Regions from separate parts of the Cellulomonas sp. Marseille-Q8402 genome, predicted to be linked through region 2. Evidence: riboswitches for the same ligand, from Rfam matches in the RefSeq annotation. Region 2 holds a riboswitch; each other region holds the start of a gene.

Region 1 (7,268 bases), on a different contig from region 2:
CCACGATCGGCGCGAGCGCGGCGCCGAGGATCGACGACACGTTGTAGGCGATGGCCGAGCCCGTGTACCGGACGTTGGTCGGGAAGAGCTCGGGCAGCAGCGCGCCCATCGGGCCGAACGTCGCACCCATCAGCATGAAGCCGAGCACCAGGAACGCCTGCACCATCGCGCCGGAGAACAGCAGGTCGTCCCGGAGGGTCAGGAACAACGGGAACGACAGGCCGAACAGGACGATCAGGGACGTCACGCCGATCAGCAGCTTCCGGCGGCCGATCCGGTCCGCCAGCGGGCCGGCGATCAGCGTGAAGATGCCGAAGAACACCACGCCGAGGATCTGCATCAGCACGAAGTGCACGTACGGGATGCCGAGGCCGCCGGGGTCGCCGTTCTCCGGGGCGGCCGCACGGGTGCCGTAGGTCAGCGTGAAGTTGGTCATCAGGTAGAACAGCACGTACGTCGCCAGCATGATGAACGTGCCGAGCAGGGTCGCGCGCCAGTGGAACTTCAGGGTCGTGCCGAGCGGGATCTTGGTGATCCGGCCCTTCTTCTCGGCGGCGGTGAACGCCTCCGACTCGACCAGCTTGAGCCGGACCCACAGGCCGATGATCACCATGACGGCCGAGAACAGGAACGGCACGCGCCAGCCCCAGGACATGAAGGCGTCCGAGCCCTGGCCGAGCACGCCGTTGATGATCAGGAAGATGCCGTTGGCGATGATGAAGCCGAGCGGCGCGCCGAGCTGCGGGAACGTGCCGTACCAGGCGCGCTTGCCCGCGGGCGCGTTCTCCGTGGCCACGAGCGCCGCGCCGGACCACTCGCCGCCGAGCGCGAAGCCCTGCGCCAGCCGCAGGATCAGCAGCAGCACCGCCGCCGTCACGCCGATCTGGTCCACCGTCGGCAGGACGCCGATGAGGAACGTCGCGACACCCATCGTCAGCAGCGAGTAGACCAGCGTGGTCTTGCGCCCGCGGCGGTCCCCGAGGTGGCCGAAGAAGATGGCACCGATCGGGCGGGCGACCATCGCGGCGCCGAACACCGCGAAGGACGCGAGCAGGGCGGTCGTCTCGTTGGCCGACGGGAAGAACAGGTGCGGGAACACGAGGACCGCGGCCGTCGCGTACACGTAGAAGTCGTAGAACTCGATGGTGGTGCCCACGAGGCTCGCGGCGATGACCCGCGAGGGCGAGTTCAGCGGCTTGGGTGCGGCCGGCTCGGTGGTGGACACGGCGGTGGCTGACATGCGGGACGACTCCGGTTCGACGGGCTGCGAAGGCCTCGGGGAGGCCTGTGGGCACGGGACCACCGTCGGTGGTCCCGGGTCGGCTCGCAGGCCGGCTCGGGTGACGCACGCGGTGCTCCAGCGCACCGGCGACCTTACGCCGTCTCACGAGGTAGACAACCCACGTCCACATCGTGGTACCGCTGGGACGGCGTCCCCAGGTCACGAGCCCGGGTGGGTGGTGGACGCAGCCGGCCGGCTGTCGGACGGCTGCGGCAGAGTGGCCGCCATGACGAGCACCGACGCACCCGGGGACCCCGCCGAGCCGGCACCGCCGGTGGAGAACCAGGTCCAGCACCCCGTGACCGCCGCGACCGCGGGCGCACGCCCGGCCGGCCGCCGGTGCTTCGGCGACGGCGACCCCCTCTACGAGCGGTACCACGACGAGGAGTGGGGCGTGCCCGTGCACGGCGAGCGCTCCCTCTACGAGCGGGTCACGCTCGAGGCCTTCCAGTCGGGGCTGGCGTGGATCACCGTGCTGCGCAAGCGCGAGGCCTTCCGGGAGGCCTTCGCCGGCTTCGACCCCGCCGTGGTCGCCGCGTACGACGAGCACGACGTCGAGCGCCTGATGGCCGACGCCGGGATCATCCGGAACCGCGCCAAGATCACGGCGACCATCGCGAACGCCCGGGCGCTGCTGGACCTGCACGCCCAGGGCCGGACGCTCGACGCGCTGTTCTGGGCGTACGCGACCCCGGCGGCGGACCGAGCGCGCGCCCGGACCTTCGCGGACGTGCCGGCGACGACGCCGGAGTCGGTCGCCCTCGCCAAGGAGCTGAAGTCGCTCGGGTTCCGGTTCGTCGGCCCGACGACGGCGTACGCCGCGATGCAGGCGTGCGGGATGGTCGACGACCACCTCGCGGACTGCCCGGTGGTGCTGGCGCGCGCCTGAGGCCACGCGCGCACCGCGACCTCACCCGTCCGCGAACTCCCGCACCGGCGACCCGTCCACGTCCACGTCGACCCGGAACACCGCCCCGCCCCGCTCCTCCTCGGCGGACGCCGGCCCCGGCAGAGCGTCGCCGCCGGTCCACGACCCGCCGCTCGACGCCGTCGTGACGTACAGCGCCCCCGACCCCGCCGGCCCGAACCCCGGGCAGGTCACGTCGGGCACCGGCACCGCGTACGCACCCCGCGGCGTCCCGTCGGCCGCGAACCGGAGCACGTGCCCGCCGCCGTACGTGGCGATCCACAGCCCGCCCTCGGCGTCGACCGCGGTGCCGTCGGGGCCGGGCCCGTCGGGCCTGAACGCGAGGAAGGGCTCCGGCTCCCCCGCCGTCCCGGCCGCGACGTCGTAGGGGAGCCGGTGGACGACCTTCGCGTCCGTGTCGGTCAGGTAGAGCACGCTGCCGTCCGGGCTCCACGCGATCCCGTTGCCCAGCGCGACGCCGGTGAGGGCGGTGTCGACCTCGAGCCCGCCCGGTCCGCCGACCACCCGGAGCACGACGCCGTCACCTGCGGACCCGCTCCGCGGCAGGGTCGAGACCCAGAACCGCCCCGCCGGGTCGCAGCCGCCGTCGTTGAACCGGTAGTCGTCGGGCATGTCCTCGGGCCGGGTCAGCGGGCCGAGCCGGGTGCCGTCGTGCACCGCGAGGCCGTCGGCCGTGGCGAGCAGCAGCCCGCCCGAGGAGGTCGGCCACGCGACGCCCACCGGTGAGGTGGTGCTGAGCACGGTGTCCCGGGCGGGGTCGCCGTCGGCCCAGCGGTGCACGGCGCGGCCGTCGATGTCGACCCACACCAGCGCGGACGACCGCGCGTCCCAGACCGGCCGCTCCCCGAGCCTGCGCGCGGTGCTCTCCGAGCAGGCCTGCGCGCCCGTGGCGGCGTCGGCGACGAGGTCGCGCACGTCCAGGCGGTCGCGGTCGGCGGGGCGGGGGACGCGGCGCAGGTCACGAGGGCTCACCTCCCGCAGCCTCGCACGGGGCCGCCGGACCCGCACGGGCGCGCGCCCGCCGGTGTGATCCGGGCCACGAGAACGTGACGCGTCAGGGGCACTGGACGCCCACCCGCACGCGTCCTAGGGTTGCCGCACCATCCAGAGCGACCGAGAGACCTGGCTCGTCGACGTCGCAGCAACCCCCTCCGCGTGGAGGGTGTGGGTGCTTCCGCCAGGTTCGATGGAGGCGACGATGAGCAGTACCGGCGTACCCCTGCACCCGGGCCACGGCGACGTGGTCGCGGACGGCCTCGGCGCGGTCGACCGCCCGACGGTGTCGTTCGAGCCTGTTCCCGCCGCGGAACCCGGACGCCGCCCCGCGCCTGTGGGCGACGGTGCAGGAGCCTGGCCTCGGCGCGCCCGGACTTCGTGTCCGTGACCTACGGCGCCTCGGGCAGCACCCGCCGCACGACGCGCGCGCTGGTCCGGCGGCTGCTGCGCGAGACGTCGCTGACGCCGATCGCGCACCTGACCTGCGTCGGGACCTCGCGCGAGGACCTGGCCGACACGATCGAGGAGTTCCTGGACGAGGGCGTCCGCTCGTTCCTCGCGCTGCGGGGCGACCCGCCGGCCGACCACTCGTGGGAGCCGCACCCCGACGGCCTGCCGACCGCGAGCGCGCTCGTGGGCCTGCTCCGGGAGATCGAGCGGCGCCGGTGCGCGTCGAGCCCGGCGCAGGCGGTGCGCGCCGCCTCCCGGCCGCTGTCCGTCGCGGTGGCCGCGTTCCCTCGCGGCAACGCCGGCTCGGGCGGCACGCTGCAGCAGGACGTCGAGGCGCTGCTGGCCAAGCAGCAGGCCGGTGCGGACTTCGCGATCACGCAGGTGTTCTACGACGCCGGGTCGTACGCCGAGCCTGGTGACGCTGGCCCGCGACGCGGGGGTGACCATCCCCATCGTCCCGGGGATCATCCCGATGACCGACCCGGCCCGCCTGCGCCGCGTCCAGCAGGCGACCGGCGTCCCGGTCCCCGCGGACGTGCTGGCGCGCCTGGACGCGTTCGACCCGGACGACCCCGCGGACGTCGCCCGGCGGCACCGGGCCGGCACCCGGCTCGGCGTCGACCTGGTGCACGCGGTGCTGGACGGCGGCGCGCCCGGCGTGCACCTGTACACGTTCAACACCCACGGTCCCGCGCTGGACCTGCTCGCCGGTGCCGGCCTGGGCGGAGACGGCCCCACCGCCCACAGCCGCGTCGAACCGGCCCCCACGACCACCCTGACCCCTGTCCCCACCAGGCCGAGGCGAGAGATGACCGAGCACCAGACCCACCCGTTCCCCGCCGCCACCGTCCTGGGCTCCCCCCGGATCGGGCCGCGCCGCGAGCTCAAGAAGGCCCTGGAGGCGTTCTGGGCCGGGCGCGCGAGCGCCGAGGAGGTCGAGGCGACCGCCGCGGACCTGCGCCGCCGTACCCGCACCCGTCTGGCCGGGCTCGGCCTGGACACCACGCTGCCCGCGATCCCGAGCGCGTTCTCGTTCTACGACCACGTGCTCGACGCCGCGGCCGTCCTCGGCGCGGTCCCGGAGCGGTTCGCCGACCTGACCACCGCCGACGGCGGCCTCGACCTCGCCGGCTACTCCACGGTCGCCCGCGGCCGCGGGGACGACCTGCCGCTCGAGATGACCAAGTGGTTCGACTCGAACTACCACTACCTGGTGCCGGAGATCGGCCCCGCGACGACCTTCCGGTACGCGAGCGACCGTCCGGTCCGCGAGCTGGCCGAGGGGCTGGCCGACGGCGTGCTCACCCGGCCGGTGCTGGTCGGTCCGGTGACGTTCCTGGCGCTCGCCAAGCCGACCGAGGACGCCCCCGAGGGCTTCCTGCCCATCGACCGCCTGGCCGACGTGCTGCCGGTGTACGCCGAGCTGCTGCGCGACCTGGCCCGCGCCGGCGCGACGTGGGTGCAGCTGGACGAGCCGGCCCTGGTGTCCGACTCGACCGGCGTCCCGGCCGACCGGCTGCTCGGCGCCGCGGCCGAGGCCTACCGGGTGCTCGCGACCGAGCTGCCCGCCGCCGAGCGGCCCGCGATCCTGGTCGCCGCGCCGTACGGCGACCTGCGCGACGCGCTCCCCGTGCTGGCGGGCACGGACGTCGAGGGCCTGGCGCTCGACCTGGTCCGGGGCGCCGCCCCGGCCGGCCCGGTACCCGGCCTGGAGGGCAAGGTGCTGGTCGGCGGCGTCGTCGACGGGCACAACATCTGGCGCGCCGACCTCGACGCGGCGCTCGGTGCCCTCGAGGGCCTGGAGGGGCTGGGTGCCCGCCAGGTGTCCATCGGCACGTCGACCTCGCTCTTCCACGTGCCGCACGACGTCGAGGACGAGACGCAGCTGGACCCGACGCTGCGCTCCTGGCTCGCGTTCGCCGACCAGAAGACGGCCGAGGTCGTCACGCTGGCCACGGGCCTGACCGAGGGCCGCGAGGCCGTGCACGCCGAGCTGCTGGCCGCGGCCGACGCGCGCCGGTCCCGCGCCGAGGCCGCGGGTGTCGTCCGGCCCGAGGTCCGCGAGCGCCTGGCGGGTCTGTCGTCCGAGGCGTTCCGGCGCGGTGCGTTCGCCGACCGAGCCGCCGCGCAGGCCGAGCGCCTGCAGCTGCCGGTGCTGCCGACGACGACCATCGGGTCGTTCCCGCAGACGCCGGAGATCCGGGTGGCCCGCGCGGCGTTCGGCCGTGGCGAGCTCACCGCCGCGCAGTACGAGGACGAGATGAAGGCGGAGATCCGCCGCGTCGTCGCGCTGCAGGAGGAGATCGGCCTGGACGTCCTGGTGCACGGCGAGCCCGAGCGCAACGACATGGTCCAGTACTTCGCCGAGAACCTCGACGGGTTCGCGGTCACGCAGCACGGCTGGGTGCAGTCGTACGGCTCCCGCTGCACCCGCCCGTCGATCCTCTGGGGCGACGTCTCGCGCCCCGCGCCGATCACGGTGCCGTGGACCACGTACACGCAGTCGCTCACGGCGAAGCCCGTCAAGGGCATGCTCACCGGCCCGGTGACGATCCTCGCCTGGTCGTTCGTGCGCGACGACCAGCCGCTGGCCGACACCGCGAACCAGGTGGCGCTGGCCCTGCGTGACGAGATCGCGGACCTGGAGGCCGCGGGCACCGCGATCGTGCAGGTCGACGAGCCCGCCCTGCGCGAGCTGCTGCCCCTGCGTGCCGACGACCACGCCGCCTACCTCGACTGGTCGGTCGCCGCGTTCCGCCTCGCCACCTCGGGCGTGCGGCCGGACACGCAGGTCCACACGCACCTCTGCTACTCCGAGTTCGGGGAGATCTTCGGCGCGATCGACGGGCTCGACGCCGACGTGACGTCGATCGAGGCGGCCCGGTCGAAGATGGAGATCCTCGGCGACATCGCCAGCGAGGGCTACCCCCGCGGCATCGGGCCGGGCGTGTGGGACATCCACTCCCCGCGCGTCCCGAGCGAGGCCGAGGTGACCGAGCTGCTGTCCGAGGCGGTCCGCGTGGTCGACCCCGCGCAGCTCTGGGTCAACCCCGACTGCGGCCTGAAGACCCGCCGGTACGCCGAGGTGACCCCGACGCTCGAGCACGTGCTCGCGGCGACCCGCACCGTGCGGTCGTCGCTGGCGGTGCCGACGGCCTGACCCGCACGCGCCGACGCCCCGGTCCCCTCGCGCCGAGGGGGCCGGGGCGTCGGCGTGGTGGCCGGGCGGCGGGTCAGGCGGACGCGTGCGCCTCGCGTGACGCGCCCGCGCTCTCGATGGTCGCCGGTGTCCCACCGGTGCTGACCTCGATGCGGCGCGGCCGGGCCTCCTCGGCCACCGGGATGGTGAGCGTGAGCACGCCGTCGGCGTACGACGCGGAGATGGCGTCCAGGTCGAGCCCGCGGCCGACGGTCAGCTGCCGCGCGTAGGTGCCGACGGGGCGCTCCTTGGCGAGCCACTGGACGCCGTCCTCCGTGCGCGCCGTGCGCTGGGCGCGGATGGTCAGCGTCCGGTCGTCCACGTTCACGTCGATGGTCCCGGGGTCCGCACCCGGCAGGTCGACGTGCAGGACGTAGTGGTCGCCGGCGCGGAACAGGTCCATCGGCATGGTC
Region 2 (7,268 bases):
GGCGCGACGCTCGCCGACCGCACCGACCTCGACGCCCTCTTCGGGCCGGCCGGCGCGCCGGTGATCTCGATCGACACGCCCGTCGTCGTCGTGTGCGGCTCGGAGGCGGGCTCGCGCCCGGTCGCCGAGGAGCTCGCGGCCCGCGGCTACACCGTGTCCCACGTCGACGGCGGCTTCCCGGCCTGGAAGGCCGCGGGCCTGCCGGCGGCCGAGCCCGCCGCACCCGTCGCCGACGCGGTCTGACCCCACCCGCCCTCGAGAGAAGGAGTCCCCCGATGCCCGTCGAGTTCCTCGGCATCGCGACCACGAACGACGCCTCCGAGACCCGCGCCGCCACCACCCGCCCGTTCGACCCCGCCTACCTGGAGCGGATCGTCCGCGCCCACGAGGACAACGGCTGGACCCGCGTGCTGTTCGCGTACGGGTCGTCCGGGCCGGAGCCCGCCGCGCTGGCCGCGTACACCGCGTCCCGCCTGCAGTCGATCGAGCTGCTGCTCGCGCACCGGCCGAACGTGTCCTACCCGACGTACGCCGCCAAGACGTTCGCCACGCTGGACCAGCTGTCCGGCGGCCGGCTGTCCGTGCACTTCATCACCGGCGGCAACGACCACGAGCAGGGCCGCGAGGGCGACACGCTCACCAAGGACCAGCGCTACGCCCGCACCCAGGAGTACATCCAGATCGTCAAGCAGGCGTGGACCAGCACCGAGGCGTTCGACCACCACGGCCGGTTCTACGCCTTCGACGACTTCCACCTCGACACCCAGCCCGTCGACGGGCACGTGCCGACCATCTCGTTCGGCGGGTCCTCGGACGCCGCGTTCCGGGTCGGCGCGGCGGAGGCCGACATCTACGCCGTCTGGGGCGAGCCGCTCGACCGGACGCAGGAGCAGATCGACCGGGTGCACGCCGAGGCCGCTGCGGCCGGGCGCGAGACGCCGCCGCGGATCCACGCCGCGTTCCGCCCGATCATCGCCCCGACCGAGGCGCTCGCGTGGGAGAAGGCGCACCGGGTGCTCGACGCCATCGAGGCGCGCAAGGCCGCGCTCGGGGGCGTGCTGAGCAAGCGGCACCCGGTCGACGCGCCGGAGAACGCCGGCTCGCAGCGGCTGCTCGAGATCGCGGCGCAGGGCGACCGGTTCGACTCCGTCCTCTGGACCGCCACCGCGAAGGCCACCGGCGGCGCGGGCAACTCCAACGCGCTGGTCGGCACGCCCGAGCAGGTCGCGGAGGCGCTGCTGGTGTACTACGACCGGGGCGTGCGGATCATCTCGGCCCGCGGGTACGACCTGCTGGACGACGCGGTGGACTTCGGCCGCTACGTCATCCCGCTGGTGCGGGAGGGCGTCGCCGCGCGCGACCGCGAGGCCGCCGCCGCGGCCGCCGCCTGAGAGGCCACGGTGCGCTTCCAGCTGCTCGACATCGTGTTCAACCCGCCGCACCCGGTGACGGGTGCGGCGGTGCCGCCGGCCGACCGCCTCGCGCGGACCGTCCGGCACGCCGTCCTGGCCGAGGAGCTCGGCTTCGACTCGTTCGCCGTGGGGGAGCGGCACGCCGGGGACGTCCTGTCCTCGGCGCCCACCGTCATCCTCGGCGCGATCGCGGCGTCGACCAGCCGGATCCTGCTGTCGACGGGCGTGACCGTCCTGTCGCTGCTCGACCCCGTGCGCGTGGCCGAGGACCTGGCGACGGTCGACCAGCTGTCCCGCGGGCGGCTCGAGATCGTCATCGGCAAGGGGAACGAGGTGCTGCAGTACCCGCTGCTCGGCCTCGACATCGACAAGCAGTACGAGTACCTCGAGGAGAACTACGAGCTGCTCCGGCTGCTGCTGTCCGCCGAGGACGTGACCTGGGAGGGCCGGCACCGGCACCGCCTGGAGCACGCCACCACGCTGCCGCGGCCGTACGCCGGGCCGTTCCGGATCTGGCACGGCTCGGCGACGTCCCGGTTCGCCGTGGAGCTGGCGGCGCGGTGGGGCGACCCGATCGTCACCGCGAACGCGCTGCAGCCCCGGGAGAACTACCAGGTGCTGATCGACCACTACCGCGAGCAGTACGCCGCGCACGGGCACGACCCGGCCGCGGCGTACGTCGGCTCCGGGTCCGGCGGGCTGTTCCTCGCCGACACCACGGAGGCCGCCGTCGCCCAGTACCGGCCGCTGTACCAGGGGCAGGTGGACGCGGCGGCGCGGCGCGGGTACGGCGCGGACGCGGTCGGCAGGGCGCCGAGCTTCCGCACCCTGGAGGACGCCGTCGAGCGCGGCCCCGCCCTCGTCGGGTCGCCCGAGCGTGTGGCCGAGAAGATCCTCGACTACCACGCGTCCTACGGGCACGCGCTGCAGTCGGTCTCGGTGAACCACCTGCTGGACCCGGCGGAGCAGGAGGACGTGCTGCGCCGGTTCGCCGAGGAGGTCGTACCGCTGGTGCGCGCCGAGGTGAAGTCCGACCTGTGGACCGAGGCTGACCCGCGCCGGGCGGCCGGGTTCACGGCGGCACCCTGACCCTGCACGACCCAGCACGAACCCTGCCGGACACCCCGATCCGGCATGTGAGAACCCGCGGCGGTTCCTTGACCCGGCCCGCCGCCGCGGGTTCCCTCACCCCCAGGTGACGAGCGTCAGCACCAAGGCCCGGCTCGCTGACCAGCAACCCTTCGACGGGACGGGGGGCTCCGGGGACGACCTGACCCGACCGCGACCGCGGGACGGGTAAGCACGGCGACGGACGCCGCCAGCGCCCCAGCGCGCCCGGCGACCTGCGCCCACCCCCGCCCCCCGCCGGTGATGACCAGGAGCTCAGCATGACCACATCCCCCCGCCGGCGGACCACCCGCTCGAGCACGGCAGCCGTCCTGACGACCTCGGCCCTGCTGCTCGCGGCGTGCTCCGGCGGCACCGGCGGCACGGGCACCGCGCCCGACGGCGACGCCGGCGCCTCGGCCGCGCCCGTGGAGGGCGGCGACCTGCGGTTCGCGATCACCGTCGACTCCCGCTGCATCGACCCGCAGCAGGTCGGCAACAACGACGCCATCGCCGTCGCCCGGCAGACCGTCGCCTCGCTGACGGCGCAGGACCCGGAGTCCGGCGACATCGTGCCGTGGCTCGCCGAGAGCTGGGAGGTCAGCGACGACGCGTCGAGCTACACCTTCCACCTGCGGGACGACGCGACGTTCGCCGACGGCACCCCGATCGACGCCGCGTCGGTCAAGACCAACTTCGACGCGATCGTCGCCCTCGGCGCCACCGCGTCGCTCGGTTCGCAGTACCTGGTCGGCTACGAGGGCACGACGGTCGTCGACCCGCACACCGTGACCGTCGACTTCGCGGCGCCCAGCGCGCAGTTCCTCCAAGCCAGCTCGACGTTCTCGCTCGGCCTGCTGTCGCCCGCGTCGGCGGAGCTCACGCCCGAGGAGCGCTGCGCCGGGGACTACGTCGGCTCCGGACCGTTCGCCGTCGACTCCTACACGCCCGACCAGGAGGTCGTCCTCACCCGGGTCCCCGGCTACGCGTGGGGCTCCGAGGCCAACGACCACACCGGTGCGGCGTACCTCGACACGGTGACGTTCCAGGTGATCCCCGAGTCCTCGGTCCGCGCGGGCAGCCTGCAGTCCGGGCAGATCGACGCGACCGCCGCGATCGCCGCGGTGGACCAGCCGCAGTTCGACGGCAACGGGTTCTGGCTCGAGCAGCGCGCCAACCCGGGCGTCGCGTACCAGCTGTTCCCCAACGAGTCGAGCGCCCTCGCGTCCGACGAGGCCGTGCGCGTCGCGATCTCGAAGGGCATCGACCGCCAGCAGATCGTCGACACGGTCCTCACCGAGCGCGACCAGGCGGCGACCGGCGTCCTGTCCCACTCCACGCCGCTGTTCGAGTCGCTCGCGGACGACCTCGCCTACGACCCCGACGGCGCCGAGCAGGTGCTCGAGGACGCGGGCTGGGAGCTCGGGGACGACGGCATCCGGGAGAAGGACGGCCAGAAGCTGTCCACCACGGTGACGTTCTGGCAGGACCCCGCGCCGCTCGAGCTGGTGCAGCAGCAGCTGCGGCAGATCGGCGTCGACCTGCAGCTGCAGCACGTCGAGATCGCGGAGTCGACGGCCATCAAGGCCGACGGCGACTTCGACTTCGACTACTACAACCTGACCCGGTCCGACCCGGACGTCCTGCGCCTGGTGTTCTCCGCGAACGCCCGCAACATCAACAAGCGCGCGCCGTCCGAGGTCGACGACCTGCTCGACCGGTCGGCGGCCGCCACCGACCCGGCCGAGCGGGGCGAGCTGATCGCCGAGGCGTCCCGTCTGCTGATCGAGCAGGGCCACGCGATCCCCGTGTACGAGCTGTCGACGACCATCGCGGCCGCCGACCACGTGCACGGCCTCACGTTCGAGGGGTCGAGCCGGCTCGACTTCTACGACGCCTGGGTCGACGCGAGCTGATGAGCCGCTACCTCCTGCGGCGCGCCGCCCAGGGCCTGTTCGTGCTCTGGGCGGCGTTCACCATCGCGTTCTTCGTGCTGTACCTGCTGCCCAGCGACCCGGCCGCCCTCGCGGCCGGCGCGGGCGGCGAGGTGCAGGACGTCGACCCGGCGCTGCTCGACGACCTGCGCGCCCAGTACGGCCTGGACCGGCCGCTGCTCGTGCAGTACGGCGACGCCCTCGGGCGCGCGGTGCGGCTCGACTTCGGCGCGTCGTACCAGTCGGGCGCCCCCGCCGGGTCGCTCGTCGCGCAGGCGCTGCCCGAGACGCTGAAGCTCACCGGCGCCGCGCTGCTGCTTGCGGTGCTCGGCGGCACGGCCCTGGCGGTCGCGAGCGTGCTGCCGCGCAGCCGCGCGCTGCGGCAGGTGCTGTCCGCGCTGCCGCCGCTAGGCGTCGCGCTGCCGACGTTCTTCGTCGGCCTGGTGCTGCTGCAGTGGATCTCGTTCCGCGCCGGCCTGCTGCCCGCCATCGGGAACGCGGGCTGGCAGAGCCTGGTGCTCCCCGCCGTCACGCTGGCCGTCCCGCCCGGCGCCCAGCTCGCGCAGGTGCTGTCCCGGAGCCTGCGGGGCACGCTCGGCGAGCCGTACGTCGAGACCGCCCGGGCCAAGGGCGCCGGCCGCCTGCGGGTGCACCTCGGGCACGCGCTGCGGAACGCGGCGATCCCCGCGTTCACGATGCTCGGCGTCATGGTCGGCGCGCTGCTCGGCGGCGCCGTGGTGACCGAGACCGTGTTCTCCCGGGTCGGGCTCGGGCGGCTCACCGTGCAGTCCGTCAACACCCAGGACGTGCCCGTGGTGCTCGCGATCGTCACGCTCTCGGCGCTGGTGTTCGTGGTCACGACGCTGCTCGTCGACCTGCTCTACCCGCTCCTCGACCCGCGGATCGAGACCCGGGTCGCCGGCCGTCAGGCGGTGCCCGCATGACCACGACCACCACGCCCACGCACCCGGACGCGATCGAGGTCGCCGACCGCCAGGACGCCCGCGCGATCATCCGGCACGGCCGGGTGCGCGGCGCGCGGGCCGCGGGCCCCTGGGCCGTCCGTGCCGGCCGCTACCTCCTGCGCCGGCCCGGCCTGGTGCTCGCCGGCCTGGTGCTGCTGCTGGTCGCCGCGTGGGCCGCCGCCCCGGGGGTGTTCGCCCCGGGCGACCCGCTGACCGGCGTGCCGGCCGACCGGCTGCTGCCCCCGTCGGCCGCGCACCTGTTCGGCACGGACCACCTCGGCCGGGACGTGCTGACCCGCGTGGTGCACGGCGCGTCCCTCTCGCTGCGCACCACCGCGCTGGCCGTGCTGGTCGGCCTGGTGGTCGGCTCGCTGCTCGGCCTGCTGGCCGGGTTCCTGCGCGGCTGGGTGGACGACGTCGTCGGCCGGCTGGTCGACGTGCTCCTCGCGGTGCCGAGCATCCTGCTGTCCCTGGCGATCATCACGGCCCTGGGCACCGGGTCGACCAAGATCGCCGTCGCGGTCGGCATCGGCGCGGTGGCCACGTTCGCCCGGGTGATGCGCGCCGAGGTGCTGCGCACGTCCACGTCGGTGTACGTCGAGGCCGCGCGCGGCTCCGGGCTGCGCTGGTACGCCGTGCTCGGCCGGCACGTGCTGCCGAACTCCTCCGGCCCGGTGCTCGCCCTGATCGCGCTCGAGTTCGGCGGGGCCGTCCTGGCGGTGTCCGCGCTGAGCTTCCTCGGGTACGGCACACCGCCGCCCACACCGGAGTGGGGGTCGCTGGTCTCCGGCGGCCGCGACTTCCTCGCCACCGCCTGGTGGCTGACCACCCTGCCCGGGCTCGTCATCGTCGCCGTGGTGCTGGCCGCCAACCGCGTCGCGCGCGCCCTCGAGACGACGGGAGAGGACCAGTGACCCAGCAGCAGCACGACGGAGCACCCGTGCTCGAGATCACCGGCCTGGAGGTCGGCTACCGCGCCGACGGCGGCACCTACCGCGCGGTGCGCGGCGTCGACCTCACGCTCCGCCCCGGGGAGGTCGTCGCCCTGGTCGGCGAGTCCGGCTCCGGCAAGAGCACCACCGCGCACGCCGCGCTGCACCTGCTGTCCCGCGGCGGCGCGGTCACCGGCGGCACCATCCGCCTGGCGGGCCGCGACGTCTCCGACCTCACGGAACGCGAGTGGCAGGCCGTCCGCGGGCGCGAGGTCGGCCTCGTCCCGCAGGACCCCACCGTCTCGCTGAACCCGGTGCAGCGGGTCGGCGACCAGGTCGCCGAGGTGCTCGTCATCCACGGCCTGGCCCGGCGGCGCGAGGCGCGCCGGCGCGCGGTCGCCCTGCTCGCGCAGGCGGGCATCGACGACCCGCCGGCCCGCGCGCGGCAGTACCCGCACCAGCTGTCCGGCGGGATGCGGCAGCGCGTCCTCATCGCCATCGCCATCGCCGCGGGGCCCCGGCTCATCGTGGCGGACGAGCCGACCAGCGCGCTCGACGTCACCGTCCAGCGACGGATCCTCGACCACCTGGAGACTCTGGTGCGGGAGCACGGCACCGCGCTGCTGCTCATCACGCACGACCTCGGGGTGGCCGCCGACCGCGCCGACCGGATCGTGGTGCTGGAGCAGGGCGTCGTCGTCGAGCAGGGCACGGCGGCCGAGGTGCTGCACGCTCCGCAGCACCCCTACACGCGGCAGCTGCTCGCCGCGGCGCCCAGCCTGGCGAGCGGGCGGCTGACGCCGGCTGCGCCCGCTCAGCCCGCTGCTGCGACCGCTGGGCCCGCTGGGCCCGGAACGCCCGTGCTGGAGCTGGTCGACGTCCGCAAGGAGTTCCCGCTCCCGCGCGGTGCGGCGAGCC
Region 3 (7,268 bases), 1.6 Mb from region 2:
GCCAGTACCGGGCGGACTCCAGCGAGAGCCGGATGAACTCCTGCTCGCGCTCCCGCGCGCGCCGGGCGTCGTCGTGCCCGCCGGTCCGGGGCTCGAAGCGGCTGAGCTCGAGGCGCCAGAGGGCCTCGTCCCGTGCGTCCTCCTCGGCGAGCGCCTGCCGGCGCGCCGCGCGTCCGCTCGGCCTCGTGGGCCGCCTGGTGATGTCGGTCCGGTCAGTCATGTCGGTGCTCCTGCTCGTCCTCGGACCCCCCGGGCCACGCTATCGCCGCGAGCGCGACGGTCACAGGGGTGGTTGCCGCACGCCCCAGCGCCGACATCACCGGAGCCACGTCCTGCCGCCGGTCGTCGTCGGCGCGCTCGACGGCCCAGCGGTACGCGTCCCACCAGTGGGCGAAGTCGCGGTCCTCGACCTGCGCAGCCCTCGCCTGCGCGATCGAGGCCTCGGCCCGCCGTCGCTCCTCGCGGGCCATCGTGACGTCCGCGCGGATCCGCGACCGGGCCGCCGTCAGCGCGAGCACCGCGGCGACGACCGCCGCGACCGCGGCTGCGCCGGGCGACAGCAGGAACGCACCCACCCACTCGGCCGGGCCGGCCGAGTGCGCACCCGCTGCGATGACGTCCCGCATCTCCATGCCAGCACGCTACGGCGGCGCGGACCGCCGGCGGCCGTCGTCCACAGGCTCGATCCGGGATGCCACCCTGGTCCCATGACCACCCCGCCCGAGGACACGCTGGAGCTCTACGCCGGACCGCTCGAGCCGGAGGGCGACTACGACCGCCTCCTGCTCGACGGCCACGACCTGGCGGGGGTCGACGCCGAGAGCAGCCGGTTCATCGAGTGCCTGCTGCGGGGCTGCGACCTCGACGGCGCGACGGTCGACCACGCGCACCTGGTGGACACCACGCTGGCGGACTGCCGCGCCGGCACGTTCCGCGCCCGGTCCGGGACGTGGCGGGACGTGACGCTGCGCGACTGCCGGTTCGGCGCGCTGGAGGCGTTCGGCGGCTCGTGGGACCGGGTGACCGTCGAGGGCGGCAAGATCGACTACCTCAACCTGCGGGACTCGCGGGTGCAGGACGTGCGGCTGGTCGGCTGCACCATCGGGGACCTGGACCTGGCGGGCGTGAAGGCCGCGCGCGTCCGGTTCGAGGGCTGCCGGATCGGCCGGCTGGACGTCACGCGGGCCCAGCTGCGGGAGGTCGACCTGCGTGGCGCGGACCTCGCCGGGCTCGACGGCACGGCGGGGCTGAAGGGCGCGACGATCAGCAACCAGCAGCTGCTGGAGCTGGCGGGGGCGCTCGCCGCGCACCTCGGCGTGACGGTGCGCTGAGGCGGTCCGGGCCGGCCTGCCCCCCGCTCGGGCCGACCCGGACCGCGTCTGCGGGGAGGCCTCAGTCCTCCACGGCCGGACCGCACGCGGCGGCGGCGGTCGCGGCGATGGTGTCGATGCCCGACACCGCCGGCCGCGGGCGGGTGTCCCCCGCCACGGTCCAGCAGCCGTCGACGACCTCGTACGCGGCGCGCGGGCCGTCGGTGACGAACGCCCGCAGGCCCGCGAGCAGCCGGTCGACCGTCTCGGCCGTGGTGCCGACGCCGACCGAGGCGCGGATCGCGCCGCCGGAGACGCCGACCCGCGCCAGCAGCGGGTGCGCGCAGAACCGCCCGTCGCGCACGCCGATGCCGTGCTCGGCGGACAGGTACGCCGCCACCAGCCCGGCGTCGTGGTCGCCCACGGTGAACGCGACGACGCCGACCGGGTCGCTGGAGTCCGACCACAGCCGCAGCACGCGCGCACCGGGGACGTCCGCGAGCCCGGCGACGAGGCGGTCCCGCAGCGCCTGCTCGTGCGCGGCGAGCGCACCGGCCGGCAGTGCGGCCAGGGTGTCGCACGCCTCGGCGAGCGCCACCGCGCCGAGCACGTTGGGCGAGCCGCCCTCGTGCCGGGCCGGCGCGGGCTGCCAGAGCGTCCGGTCGGTGCGGACGTCGCGCACCGCGCCGCCACCCGCGAGGTACGGGGTGCCCGTGTCCAGCCAGTCGCGCCGGCCGATCAGGGCACCCGCGCCGAACGGGGCGTACGTCTTGTGGCCGGAGAACGCGACGTAGTCGACGCCGCTGGCCGCGAGCGAGAACGCCCGGTGCGGCAGCAGCTGCGCGCCGTCGACCGCCACCCGCGCACCGGCCTCCTGCGCCAGCGCGACCACGGAGGCGATCGGCAGCGCCTCCCCGGTGACGTTGGACGCGCCGGTGACCGTGACCAGGGCGTACGGCTGCCGGGCGAGCTCGTCGCGCAGCGCCGTCAGCGTCGCGGCCACGGTCGGCGCGGCGGGCAGGATCGTCGCCGTCCGGCCGGACCCGCGCACGGAGCGGACCCAGGGCAGCAGGTTGGCGTGGTGCTCGACGTCGAGGACCAGGACCCGGCCGCCGTCCGGCACGCAGCCGGCCAGCAGGTTGAGCGCGTCGGTGGTGTTGCGCGTGATGACGGTGACGTCGTCCGCGCGTGCCCCGACGAACCGCGCGACCGCGGCCCGCGACGCCTCGTACAGCGCGGTGGACACCTGCGACAGGTACCCGGCGCCGCGGTGCACGGACGCGTACAGCGGCAGCACCTCGACGACGCGGGCGGCGACCTGCTCGAGCGCGGGTGCGGACGCCGCGTAGTCGAGGTTGGCGTACGGCACGGACCGGCCGTCGACCAGCGGGACGGGCGTGTCGCCGCCGACGACGGGCAGGAGAGCGGTCTGGGCCGGTGCACACGAGGTGGTTCCGGTGACGGACATGGGAGTACCCCCGAACGATCGGTGGGGAGCCCGTCACGGACCGGGCGACCCCGCGCTTGCCGGCCGCCGAACGGCGGTCGACCAGGTCGTCACCCGGGGCACCCCGCCGCGGAGGGAGGGTTGCCGGCCAGCGAGCCGGGGCTTGACGCTGGCGCTCATGACCTGCGTCGAGGATGGGACGGCCGCCGCGGACGTGTCAACCGCGGTCCACGGACCGGTCCGGGTGAACCGCGCCGCGGCGGTGATGGCGTAGCATCGCCGCACCATCCAGAGCGGCTGAGAGATCTGGCTCGACGACGCCGCAGCAACCCGCGGACCTGGGCAGTTGCCGGGCCCGGCCGAGGGTGCTTCCGCCAGAACCGATGGAGGACACGCATGACCGACACCGACGACCGCCTGCGCTACCGCCTGCTCACCGGGCCGGACGACCGCACGTTCTGCGAGCGGGTGAGCGCGGCGCTGGCCGAGGGCTACGAGCTGCACGGCAGCCCCGCCGCGACCTTCGACGGGCAGCGGGTGGTGGTGGCGCAGGCCCTGGTCCTGCCGGCCGCGACCTCCGGCAGCGCCCAGGTGCGTCCGCTGTGAGCGCGCCCTACGCGGGTGACCTCACCCCGCAGGAGGCCTGGGACCTGCTGCTGTCCGACGACCGCGTCGTCCTGGTGGACGTCCGGACCGAGGGCGAGTGGCAGTCGGTCGGCGTGCCCGACACCGCGGACGCCGGCGAGGGCCGCACGGCCTTCGTGCAGTGGACGGACGGGTTCGGCCGCCCCAACCCGCGGTTCCTCGACGAGCTCGCGGACGCCGGCGTGACGGCCGACGACCCGCGCCCGGTCGTGTTCCTGTGCCGGTCGGGTGTGCGCTCGGTCGCCGCGGCCAGCACCGTCACCGCCGCCGGCCTGGGCCCGGCGTACAACGTGCTGAGCGGGTTCGAGGGCGACGTCGGCCCCGACGGGCAGCGCGGGCACTGGGGCTGGCGCGCCGCCGGCCTGCCCTGGCGCGAGGCGTGAGCGGCGACGCCGGGACGGCTCCCGGCCCGGCGGCCTGGCGCGACGACCGCCTGCCGCTGGAGGGGCTGCGCCCGGACACGCTCGCCGTCCGCGGCGGCAGCGTGCGCACGCCGTTCCAGGAGACGTCCGAGGCGCTGTTCCTCACCCAGGGCTACGTCTACGCCCACGCCGCGGACGCCGAGGCGGCGTTCGCGGGCGAGGCCGACCGGTTCCTCTACTCGCGGTACGGCAACCCGACGGTGTCGACGTTCGAGGAGCGGCTGCGCCTGCTCGAGGGCGCCGAGGCCTGCTACGCCACCGCGTCCGGCATGTCCGCGGTGTTCACCGCCCTCGCCGCGCTGGTCCGCTCCGGGTCGCGCGTCGTCGCGGCGCGGGCGCTGTTCGGGTCGTCCGTGGTGATCTTCGACGAGATCCTCGCGAAGTGGGGGGTGCGCACCGACTACGTCGACGGCCACGTCCCGTCGCAGTGGGAGGAGGCGCTGGCGACCCCGGCGGACGTCGTGTTCTTCGAGACGCCGTCCAACCCGATGCAGGACCTGGTCGACATCGCCACGGTCAGCCGCCTCGCGCACGCCGCCGGCGCGGTCGTCGTGGTCGACAACGTGTTCGCCACCCCCGTGCTGTCCCGCCCGCTGCTGCTCGGCGCCGACGTCGTCGTGTACTCGGCGACCAAGCACATCGACGGGCAGGGGCGCGTGCTCGGCGGGGCGATCCTCGGCTCCGACGCGTTCGTGCACGGCCCGGTGCAGACCCTGATCCGGAACACCGGGCCGTCGTTGTCCGCGTTCAACGCGTGGGTGCTGCTCAAGGGGCTGGAGACGCTGTCCCTGCGCGTCCGGCACCAGACGGCCTCGGCGCTGACCCTGGCCGGCTGGCTGGAGCAGCACCCGGCGGTGGCGCAGGTCCGGTACCCGTACCTCCCGTCGCACCCGCAGCACGCGCTGGCGCTCGCGCAGCAGGACGGCGGCGGCACCGTGGTGACCGTCGACCTGCGGGTGCCGGACGGCGCCACGCCCGACGTCGCGAAGAAGTCGACGTTCGCGGTGCTGGACGCCCTGCGCGTCATCGACATCTCGAACAACCTCGGCGACGCCAAGTCGCTGGTCACGCACCCCGCGACGACGACGCACCGCAAGCTCGGGCCCGCCGGTCGCGCGGCCGTCGGCATCGCGGAGTCGACGGTGCGGCTGTCCGTGGGCCTCGAGGACGTCGCGGACCTGCGCGACGACCTGGACCAGGCGCTCTCCGCCCTGCGCGCCTGACCCGCCCGCGCCGGGCGGTCGCGGACCGCGTCAGGCCTGCGCACCGCCCGGCGCGCTCGGCACCGCGTCCGCCGGGTCCGGACGCCAGCGGCTCCACGCCGCGGCCGCGCACGCCGTCAGCGGCAGCCCGACCACCAGCGCCGACCACCCGAGCACCTCGGGCGCGAACGTGACCGCCACGCCGCCCCCGGAGGCGAGGAGCGCGCCGACCACCGTGGTCACGACGGCGCACCCGACGACGGCGACCGCCAAAGCCCGGCCCCGGCGCGCGTCACCCCGTGCCGGCAGCCGCCGGGCGACCGTCAGCACGAGCGCGCCGAGCAGCGTGAACAGCACGACGGCGGGGATCACCGCGATCACGTACATCAGCAGGGCGTAGCCCAGGAACCCGGCGCGGTACTGCGGGTCGGACTGCACCCACACCATCGCCACCAGCCACACCGCGGGCAGCACCGCGCCCAGCACCGCCCACTGCCACAGCCTCGTCATGGCCGACACGGTACCCAGGGCACGAGGCGCGCACGCCACCCGGCGCCGTCACGCGACCAGCGCGTGCAGCTCCTCCTCCACCGCCGCGCCACCGGCCAGCGGGTGCAGCACGACGCCGTCGACGCCCGCGCGCCGGGCGACCTCCACGACCTCGGCCAGCAACCGGCCCGCGGTCGTCACGACCCGCGTGTCCGCCGGCGCCCAGCTCAGGCCGGCGAGCGCGTCCAGGTACTCGAGCTGCGAGCGCTTGCGGCGGGCGGAGCGCTCGTCGTCCGCCAGCACCACCTCGAGGTCGAGCAGCACCCGCACCTCGGCGCGGTCGCGCCCGGCCTCCGCGAGCGCGTCCTCGACGAGAGCGGTGACCCGGGCCAGTGCCCCGATCGACGGCACCGCCGCCGAGAAGCCGAGCCGGATGACGTCCGCCGTGCGCGCGGCGACCGTGATCGCCGCTTCCGAGCCGGGCCGCGCCTCGACCGTCCGCACGCCGTACGCCGGCGTGCGGACGTGCACGACCGGGGCCGGGCCGAGCGGTCGCACGGCGGCGACCGGTGCGGCCTCGACGAGCCGGGAGCGGGGCGGGTGCGATCCCGGCTCCGTGCTTGCCGCAGGCTCGGCGACGAGCGATGCGGGTGCGGCCGGAGACGTGGACCTGCGGGCGGCCCGGCGCAGCGCGACGCGGGCGGAGGGCACGTGACGGGTGGCGACCGCGAGCGCGCGGTCCAGGACAGGCTGAGCAGCCATGCGGATGTGGTCCTCGGGACGAGGCGGGTGCGCAGCGAGGGCCGTCGGGCCGCGGGCGCGCGAGGTCGTCAGCTCAGCGACAACACACCCGGGTCAGGAACACGCGAGCACGATAGCCCGCGCGCCCCGGCCCGCGTCACCGGGTGTCCGGATGCCGGGCACGCGTGTCCGGAGCGGTTCCGCCGTGCGACCACGTGGCGGGTGGTCGCACGGCGGGACCGTGCCCTCAGTGGACGCGGCCTGCCCGCCGGGCGAGCACGCCGACCCCGAGGCAGAGCACGGCGAGGGCCGCCAGGGCAGCCACCCCGGCCCCGGTCACCGCGAGCGACGGAGCCTTCTCCGGTGCCGGGTCGCCGTCCGGATCCGTGACGCCGCCCGTGCCGTCGCCGTCACCCACGCCGGGCCCGCTCGGCTCGGGGCTGGGCTCGGGCTGCGGCTGCGGCTGCGGCTGCGGCTCGGGCTGCGGCTCCGGCTGGGGCTCGGGCTGCGGCTCCGGCTGGGGCTCGGGCTCGGGCTGCGGCTCCGGCTCCGGCTCGGGCTCCGGCTCCGGCTCGGGCTCGGGCTCCGGGCCCACCTCGTCGAGGAACTCGACCGTGGCGGTCGCGCCGACCGTCACCCCGTCGACGGTCGCGCTGACGGTCGCGACGCCCGCCGTCGTCGCGGTCAGGTCCACCTCGTAGCGGCCCGGCACGATCTCGGCCACCGCCGCGACGAGGTCGCCGTGCGTGCTCGCGATCTCCACGGCGGCACCCGGGAGCGGGTCCCCCGCGGTGTCGACCGCCGTCACGACGACGGTGGCAGCCGTGGCGCCGTCCGCGGGCACGCTCGCCGGTGCGGCCGTCAGGGTGGACGCGGCCCCGTCGACGCCGGGCAGCACCTCCCACGCGAAGGTGGTGTCGACGGCGAGGGCGCGGCGGGTCGCGGTGACCGTCACGTCGGTGGTGCCGGCGGCGGTCGGGATACCGCTGACCACGCCGGTGGCGGGGTCGAT

What was found. Region 2 has a riboswitch for S-adenosylmethionine ahead of ACWPWW_RS01565 (ABC transporter substrate-binding protein). Riboswitches for the same ligand answer to the same signal wherever they lie in the genome.
Region 1: it holds a riboswitch for S-adenosylmethionine, as region 2 does, so the genes downstream of both, ACWPWW_RS11195 (methylenetetrahydrofolate reductase) here and ACWPWW_RS01565 (ABC transporter substrate-binding protein) in region 2, are expected to answer to the same signal.
Region 3: it holds a riboswitch for S-adenosylmethionine, as region 2 does, so the genes downstream of both, ACWPWW_RS08900 (DUF1737 domain-containing protein) here and ACWPWW_RS01565 (ABC transporter substrate-binding protein) in region 2, are expected to answer to the same signal.

What each region holds. Positions count from the first base shown of each region.
Region 1 is NZ_CBCPLX010000002.1:20,682-27,949, forward strand. It holds gene ACWPWW_RS11180 (MFS transporter) at 1-1,240, opposite strand, end outside; gene ACWPWW_RS11185 (DNA-3-methyladenine glycosylase I) at 1,509-2,171, shown strand; gene ACWPWW_RS11190 (SMP-30/gluconolactonase/LRE family protein) at 2,193-3,182, opposite strand; SAM riboswitch class I at 3,308-3,403, shown strand; partial or broken gene ACWPWW_RS11195 (methylenetetrahydrofolate reductase) at 3,591-4,007, shown strand; gene metE (5-methyltetrahydropteroyltriglutamate--homocysteine S-methyltransferase) at 4,072-6,816, shown strand; gene ACWPWW_RS11205 (Hsp20/alpha crystallin family protein) at 6,890-7,268, opposite strand, start outside.
Region 2 is NZ_CBCPLX010000001.1:333,754-341,021, forward strand. It holds gene ACWPWW_RS01550 (rhodanese-like domain-containing protein) at 1-243, shown strand, start outside; gene ACWPWW_RS01555 (LLM class flavin-dependent oxidoreductase) at 276-1,391, shown strand; gene ACWPWW_RS01560 (LLM class flavin-dependent oxidoreductase) at 1,401-2,501, shown strand; SAM riboswitch class IV at 2,607-2,721, shown strand; gene ACWPWW_RS01565 (ABC transporter substrate-binding protein) at 2,801-4,435, shown strand; gene ACWPWW_RS01570 (ABC transporter permease) at 4,435-5,397, shown strand; gene ACWPWW_RS01575 (ABC transporter permease) at 5,394-6,332, shown strand; gene ACWPWW_RS01580 (dipeptide ABC transporter ATP-binding protein) at 6,329-7,268, shown strand, end outside.
Region 3 is NZ_CBCPLX010000001.1:1,931,926-1,939,193, forward strand. It holds gene ACWPWW_RS08880 (hypothetical protein) at 1-220, opposite strand, end outside; gene ACWPWW_RS08885 (hypothetical protein) at 213-632, opposite strand; gene ACWPWW_RS08890 (pentapeptide repeat-containing protein) at 708-1,331, shown strand; gene ACWPWW_RS08895 (aminotransferase class V-fold PLP-dependent enzyme) at 1,393-2,778, opposite strand; SAM riboswitch class IV at 2,826-2,941, opposite strand; SAM riboswitch class I at 3,039-3,147, shown strand; partial or broken gene ACWPWW_RS08900 (DUF1737 domain-containing protein) at 3,154-3,342, shown strand; gene ACWPWW_RS08905 (rhodanese-like domain-containing protein) at 3,360-3,785, shown strand; gene ACWPWW_RS08910 (O-succinylhomoserine sulfhydrylase) at 3,782-5,047, shown strand; gene ACWPWW_RS08915 (hypothetical protein) at 5,078-5,536, opposite strand; gene ACWPWW_RS08920 (hypothetical protein) at 5,585-6,277, opposite strand; gene ACWPWW_RS08925 (invasin domain 3-containing protein) at 6,504-7,268, opposite strand, start outside.